2 regions of the Marinobacter salarius genome follow, and region 2 is predicted to be linked to the other one. Evidence: riboswitches for the same ligand, from Rfam matches in the RefSeq annotation. Region 2 holds a riboswitch; the other holds the start of a gene.

Region 1 (3,415 bases), 1.9 Mb from region 2:
GAGTCAATGGGCAGAATACCCTGATGCCACAATGAGCCTTCGTAGGTCTCGTAGGCACCGCGTTCACCGGCCAGCGCAGCCGAGGCCCGGATCGCGAAATAACTGATCTGCTCCATCGCCACATCGGCAAACTCCACCGCTTCCGCGCTGGTGTAGGGCAGGTTGAGCCGATACAACGCATCCTGAAAGCCCATCAGGCCGAGACCAACGGGCCGATGCTTGAAATTGGAACTCTTCGCCTGGGGCACTGCGTAGTAATTGATGTCGACCACGTTATCGAGCATGCGGACCGCAGTATTGACCGTGCGTTCGAGGCGCTGGACATCCAGCTCACCGTTGTGGACATGGGCCGCCAGGTTGATGGACCCCAGGTTGCACACGGCGATTTCATCCGCACTGGTGTTCAGGGTGATCTCGGTACACAGGTTGGAGCTGTGCACCACGCCCCGATGCTGCTGCGGTGAGCGCAGGTTGCAGGGGTCCTTGAAGGTGATCCACGGATGACCGGTCTCGAACAGCACGGTCAGCATCTTGCGCCAGAGCTGTTTGGCGGACACCGTCTTGAACAGAGTAATCTCGCCCATGGCCGCCATCGCCTCGTATTCCTGGTACCGCTCCCGGAATGCGTTGCCATAGAGGTCATGCAAGTCCGGAGTGTCGTTTGGCGAGAACAGGGTCCAGTCCTGATCACTGCGCATGCGCTCGATCAGCAGGTCCGGTACCCAGTTGGCGGTGTTCATGTCGTGGGTACGACGACGCTCATCGCCGGTGTTCTTGCGTAGCTCCAGGAACTCCTCAATATCCAGGTGCCAGCTTTCCAGGTAAGCGCACACGGCGCCCTTGCGCTTGCCGCCCTGATTCACCGCCACCGCCGTGTCGTTCACCACTTTCAGGAATGGCACCACACCCTGGCTGCTGCCGTTGGTACCCTTGATGTGGGAGCCCAAAGCCCTGACTGGCGTCCAGTCGTTACCCAGGCCGCCGGCCCACTTGGACAGCATGGCGTTGTCGCGGATGGCACCATAGATACCCTCCAGATCATCCTGAACGGTGGTGAGGTAGCAGGATGAAAGCTGGGAATGTCGGGTACCACTGTTGAACAGGGTCGGCGTGGAGGCCATGTAGTCGAAGGATGACAACAGGTCGTAGAACTCAATGGCCCGGGCATTGGGGTCATCTTCCTGCAACGCCAGGCCCATGGACACGCGCATGAAGAAAACCTGGGGCAACTCCAGCCGGTCACCTTTCCAGTTGAGGAAATAGCGGTCGTAGAGAGTCTGCAGGCCGAGGAAACCAAACTGGTGGTCCCGCTCCGGCTTGAGGGCAGAACCCAGCCGCTCCAGGTCAAACGCCGCCATGGCTTCGTCGAGCAGTTCGTAGTGGATACCCTGCTCAATGAAGGTGCTCAGGGCCTGCGGGTATATTTCCGCCAGCGGCAAACTTAGGGGCAGGCTCAAGGCGGCCGCGGTTTCCAGCCTGAGTTGTTCCAGCAGCAGACGAGCAGTTACGGCACTGTAGTCCGGTTCCTGCTCGATGCGGCCGCGGGCGGTCATGATCAGCGCAGACAGCACCTCCTCCTCAGCGATACCGTCGTACAGGTTCCGCAGCGCCCCTTCCACCAGTGATTCGCCATCGATGCCCTCCAATCCCTGGCTGGCACGCTCCACCTGGACTTTCATCAGCCCCAGATCCAGCGGCGCGGCCTCACCGTTGGCTTTTTTCACCGTGAGCGTGGGATGGGCCTCCACCGGCGCCAGGCTGGCCCGCTCTTGGGCATGAGCCTCCCGGTAGAGTACATAGGCGCGGGCCACTTTCTGCTCCTCCGCCCGCATCAGCGCCAGTTCCACCTGGTCCTGGATATCTTCAATGTGCACCTTGCCGCCGGCTTTCAAGCGTCGGCTGATGGCCTGCATGACCTGATGGGTAACCTGTTCCACGGAATCGTGAATACGGGCCGAGCCTGCCGCTTCATCGCCTTCGACGGCAAGAAACACTTTGGTCACGGCAACACTGATTTTGCTGGCGTCGAATCCAACCAGGGCGCCATTACGTTTAATAACCTGTAGGGAGGCAGTGCTGGTTGAGGCAGATTGGCCGGGCTCGGCCAGGGTAGCAGTGGACATGTCGGTTCTCCTGAGTACGCGTTTATGCCAAGACCTTCGCGTACGCAGGGGCGAGCATTGCTCTGAACAGAGACAACGCAAAACCGATCTGCTCACCTTGATACGCGAAGGTGCAGTTGTATTCCCTGGCAGGTCTTCGGACTCAGGGGCGTGAACCTGTTGGCTCGGCCTTGCGTGGCGACTTCCCGGCATTCGCCAGTGTCTTTATGCCACGCTCGTTCCCCAATACCGCTGCGCGTCAGTTCCGGAGTCTCACCGGATTCCCGGTACCACGATCATCGTGACGAGGGCGATCTGTGATTGATCAGCCTTTGATCACTATATCTGGTACTAAGCCAAGGATATAAACACTATATAGGCTAAGATAAATCACAACAAGGCACTTTTTCGACGGTTACCGGTCAGTAAACAAACCCATAGGAGCACCCCATGACACCGCTACCGAGATACCTGACGGCCGCCCTCGCACTTTCATTGATGGCCGCTTCGGCCCAGGCTGACAGCACGGAAAACTCTCTGATCACCGCGTTTTCGGCCATAACGTCCCTGGAAGATGGCTGGGAACCGATGGAGTTTCCGAAGATAGACCGCCACAGTCGCTATCAGTTGACGGACGACAACGGCGAGCAGGTGGTCAAGGCCACCACGGACAACAGTGCCTCCGGGCTGATAGCCAGGGTGTCCGTCGAACCCGGGGATTCACTGATCCTGCGCTGGCGGTGGAAAGTGTCGAACGTCTATGAGCAGGGAAACGCCCGTAAAAAGGAGGGCGATGACTACCCTGCGCGAATCTACGTGGCCTTTGAGTTCGAGCCGGACGAAGCCGGCTTTTTCGAGCGCGCCAAACGCAAGACCGTGGAAGTGGTGTTCGGGGAGGAACTGCCGGGCAATGCGCTGAACTACATATGGGCCAACCGGCTGCCGGTTGGCGAAATCGTTGCCAACCCGTTCACCGATACCACGATGATGGTAGCTGTGAACTCCGGGACGGCGAACACAGGCGAATGGGTCACGGTGGAGCGGGATATCGTTGCGGACTACCGCAAAGCCTTTGACCGCGAGCCACCGAAGCTGGTGGGCGTCGCCATCATGTCGGATTCCGACAACACCGGAGCATCTGCCACCGCCTGGTATGGCGATGTCAGCTTGGTCAAACCAGATTGATGACGCAAAACAGGCCCACCGCACCCATTACGATGGTATAGGGAAACGCCATCACAACCATCCGCCCGTAAGACAATCGTACCAGCGGGGCGATTGCGGATGTCAGCAGGAACAGAAACGCGGCCTGG
Region 2 (3,415 bases):
GAAGCCCGGAAAGGCAGCCGAACAACGGGCGTCTCAGAGTCCTATACAGGCGCTCAATCATGCCCTTACCTCTCCATGGTTGATCATAGGTCGTAGCGAATCGTCAGCATTGCGGTGCGGCCAGCGGCTATGTAAGCACTTCCATCAAAGCGCTGCGCCGTGGCGTATTCTCTGTCCAGCACGTTGTCGACCGTCAGATTGGTGGTCCAATGGCTGTCGATTTCCCACTTTGCCCGCAGATCCCAAGTGACAAAGCCGGCGAGGCGCTCTTCGTTTTCGGCATCGTCGTAACGATACCCCTGGCCCTTAACAGTGGTTCCCAACGACACTCGGCCGAAGTCCCGATCCAGGTCCACCCGGAACTGTTTCGCGCTACGGCGACGAATTCTATTGTCGGTCTCACGGTCGCGGGGGTCGGTTACCGAGGCCCCAGCCTGCACGGTCCATTCGTCCAATTCCAGGCCAGCACTCAGCTCAACCCCCCTGATGCGTGCTTCGTTAACATTGAATGGTGCGAACCGACCGTCCCTAAAGACAAATACAATCAGATCATCAGCGTCTGTCTGATAGATCGCGGCATCCCAGAACCAACGGGCGTAATTTCCGCCAATACCAAGCTCCACGCTACCTGCGGTTTCCGGTTGAAGATCCGCATTGCCGAAGTTCGGGAAGTAGAGGTCATTGAACGTGGGCGCCCGGAAAGAAGTGCTGTAGCTCACCCTTACTCTATGGTTGCGATCCATATCGACACCCATGGCGATCGCACCGGTTTCCTCACGACCAAAAGCCTCGTTATCGTCGGCGCGCAAACTCAACTGAAAGTCCGTCGGACCAAAATTCAACAGGGCCTGACCAAAAACAGCGGCGTTGGTGCGGCTGGTTTCGTCAAAGTCGGTGGTGCTGTCTACTTCATCCATCAAGAGTTCACCGCCCAAGATGTACTCATGGCGGCCGACACTGATCTGGTTCTCCCAACGGGCACTGCGGGTTTTGGTATCGAAGGTGCTGTCACCAAATTCGTCCCGTGTATCCTGCTCATCAATGGATTCGGCTAACAGGATACGGCTCCGCCAATAGTCGCTGATGGGCGCGTCCAGACGAACACCAACGGTTTGGATAGCAAAATCTGTATCACCGCCCTCGAACTCGGTATTGCCCTGGGCACGCATGAGGACAACGCCGGCTTCCCCACCGGAGTCGAACTGGTGAGCAACGGACGCCAGGGCTGAGGTGTTACGAAAGCCCTTGTCTTCGCCCCCTTCAACAATGGCCGTGCCGTCAGTTTCCAGATGGCTTGCGCTCAGGCTGTATGTCATCCGGCCTTCAGTACCGGCCGTCCCGGCCACATACTCCTGGGTATTGAAGTTGCCACCGCCGGCCTGAACCCATCCCTCGCGGCCCTTTTCGGCGCTGTGGGTAAAGGCCTGGATAACGCCGCCCACGGCATCGGCTCCGTACAGGTTACTGCGGGAACCCCGAACAATTTCTACCCTTTCCACCATTTGCGGCGGGAAATACTGCCAGGCAGCACTACCACTGGTGGCCGAGCGCAAACGAATGCCGTCCACCAGGAAAACCGTGGATTCGCTGCCAGTGCCCCGGGTGTAGACACTGGTGTTCTTACCGAACGAGCCGTTGCTGGTGATATCAATGCCGGGTTGCCCCATCAGCAGCTCGTCGAACGTTTGAGGCTGCAAACGTTCGATCGCCTCTTCATCAATCACAGTGACCGATGAGTCACTTTCGCCCCGGGTCTTCGGCCCAAGCGTGGCCGTCACGACAATGGGGTCAAGTGCCGAGACCATTACCTCTTCGTCGGCTAGCGCACTGGAAACTGGCAGGAACACAAGGGGGAGACCGGAAAACAGGACCGGCAAAGACTTCGGACAACTCATAATCAACACTCGCTGGCAAACCACGCGCACCCGCGTGATGGTTATTGTGTTGCGGAGTTTGAGTATGAGATTGGGGAGGCAGGATACGAGTCAAAGTACGGGTGTGAGACCGACGCAACTCTCCCACCGCCGTCGCCCTCCGCAACTTCCGGTGTGCATTCAGGCCGGTCTCCGGGCTTGCGAGTGGATCAGCCTGTTGGACTGGTCCGGGGCAATCACCTTCCCATGCATGATGCACAGTGGCTTTTTCGATTGCCTTTAGCTCGCTTACCGTTGCGGGGGCAGCGTCGGACTTTAACCGACTTCCCGTTTTACGCTTTCCGGCGGGGATACCGCAAAAAAGCGTTACCTGAACACGGTGTTCATCGAATCGGGCGCCAAACTAGCAGCCCTTATGTGCTAAATCAATACAGACGGCTTAAATACAGTGCCTGCTCTAACCGCGTCCATTCCGGTTCTGAGCCGGGCAATCCAAACCGCAGTGCAGCAGGATTCTCGAACCCCCGCACGAGGATTCCCCGCCGTGCGAGTTCGCCTGCAATGTCCGCCGCCCGGCCATGCCGAACGTATCGAAAGAGCGCCGTTCCTGCGGCTCCTTCAAGGCCATGCCGCGACAGGCAGTCCGCCAACCGCTGGCTTTCACTGTGCAGCCGCTCCATCGTCGCGGCCTGCCACTGATCGTCCGCCAGTGCCTGGCCCATGATAAATCGCGCGGGGCCACTGATTGACCAGGGCCCGATCATTGCACCCAATCGGCGAACAATCTCCGAGTCTCCCACCGCGGCTCCGGCCCGCAGGCCCGCCAGGCCGAAAAACTTACCCAGGGATCTCATGACGACAAGACCGGGTCTGTCGGTCGCATACCCGACACTGAGCTCTGGAGTAGCATCGACGAACGCCTCGTCTACAATCAGCCACCCACCACGACGTTGAAGCCGCTGATGCCAGCTCAGCAACCGGTCCGGATCAACAACCTGGCCAGTGGGATTATTTGGATTGATCCACACCAGCACGTCCAGTTCATCCAGCCAGCTTTCGTCATCATCCTCTAGCTGATCATTGCCAATCTCGATAACCCGATGGTCGGCAGAAGCCCAGTTGTGGCCATGCTCCTGGTAACCCGGAGAGGGCACACCTACCCGGCACGGCTTTCGTAAACGGGGCAAGTGCATGATTGCCGCCTGGCTACCAGCCAGGGCCATACATACGGCGCCCTCCGGTGCACCCACCCATTGTCTGATGAGTGGCTCCAGACCATCGTCCGGCTCCGGCAGGCGACGCCAGACCTCTTCCGGGATCGCCGAAACAGGCCACCCACTCGGATTGATACCGGTGGACAGGTCCAGCCATTGATCCAGAGGGATGCCCCACTTCTTCGCGGCGGCGCGTAACCGGCCACCATGTTCCAGCGGCAACAAATTCACGCTTCAGTACCCTGCTCGTGGGCCAGCATTATTTTCCCGGAACCCAAAGCACGTCGTCCTTACCCTGGTTGTTGGCGTGTCTGGCAAGGACGAACA

What was found. Region 2 has a riboswitch for cobalamin ahead of R1T46_RS17135 (TonB-dependent receptor plug domain-containing protein). Riboswitches for the same ligand answer to the same signal wherever they lie in the genome.
Region 1: linked by a shared signal. The riboswitch ahead of R1T46_RS04385 (ribonucleoside-diphosphate reductase subunit alpha) and the one ahead of R1T46_RS17135 (TonB-dependent receptor plug domain-containing protein) in region 2 are both predicted to bind cobalamin.

Annotation. Positions count from the first base shown of each region.
Region 1 covers NZ_CP136693.1:953,105-956,519, reverse strand. Annotated here, with positions in the region: gene R1T46_RS04385 (ribonucleoside-diphosphate reductase subunit alpha) at 1-2,123, opposite strand, end outside; cobalamin riboswitch at 2,233-2,427, opposite strand; gene R1T46_RS04380 (DUF3047 domain-containing protein) at 2,553-3,287, shown strand; gene nhaB (sodium/proton antiporter NhaB) at 3,274-3,415, opposite strand, start outside.
Region 2 covers NZ_CP136693.1:3,684,322-3,687,736, forward strand. Annotated here, with positions in the region: gene R1T46_RS17130 (cobaltochelatase subunit CobN) at 1-61, opposite strand, end outside; gene R1T46_RS17135 (TonB-dependent receptor plug domain-containing protein) at 84-1,895, opposite strand; cobalamin riboswitch at 2,040-2,247, opposite strand; gene cobD (threonine-phosphate decarboxylase CobD) at 2,300-3,319, opposite strand; gene R1T46_RS17145 (cob(I)yrinic acid a,c-diamide adenosyltransferase) at 3,348-3,415, opposite strand, start outside.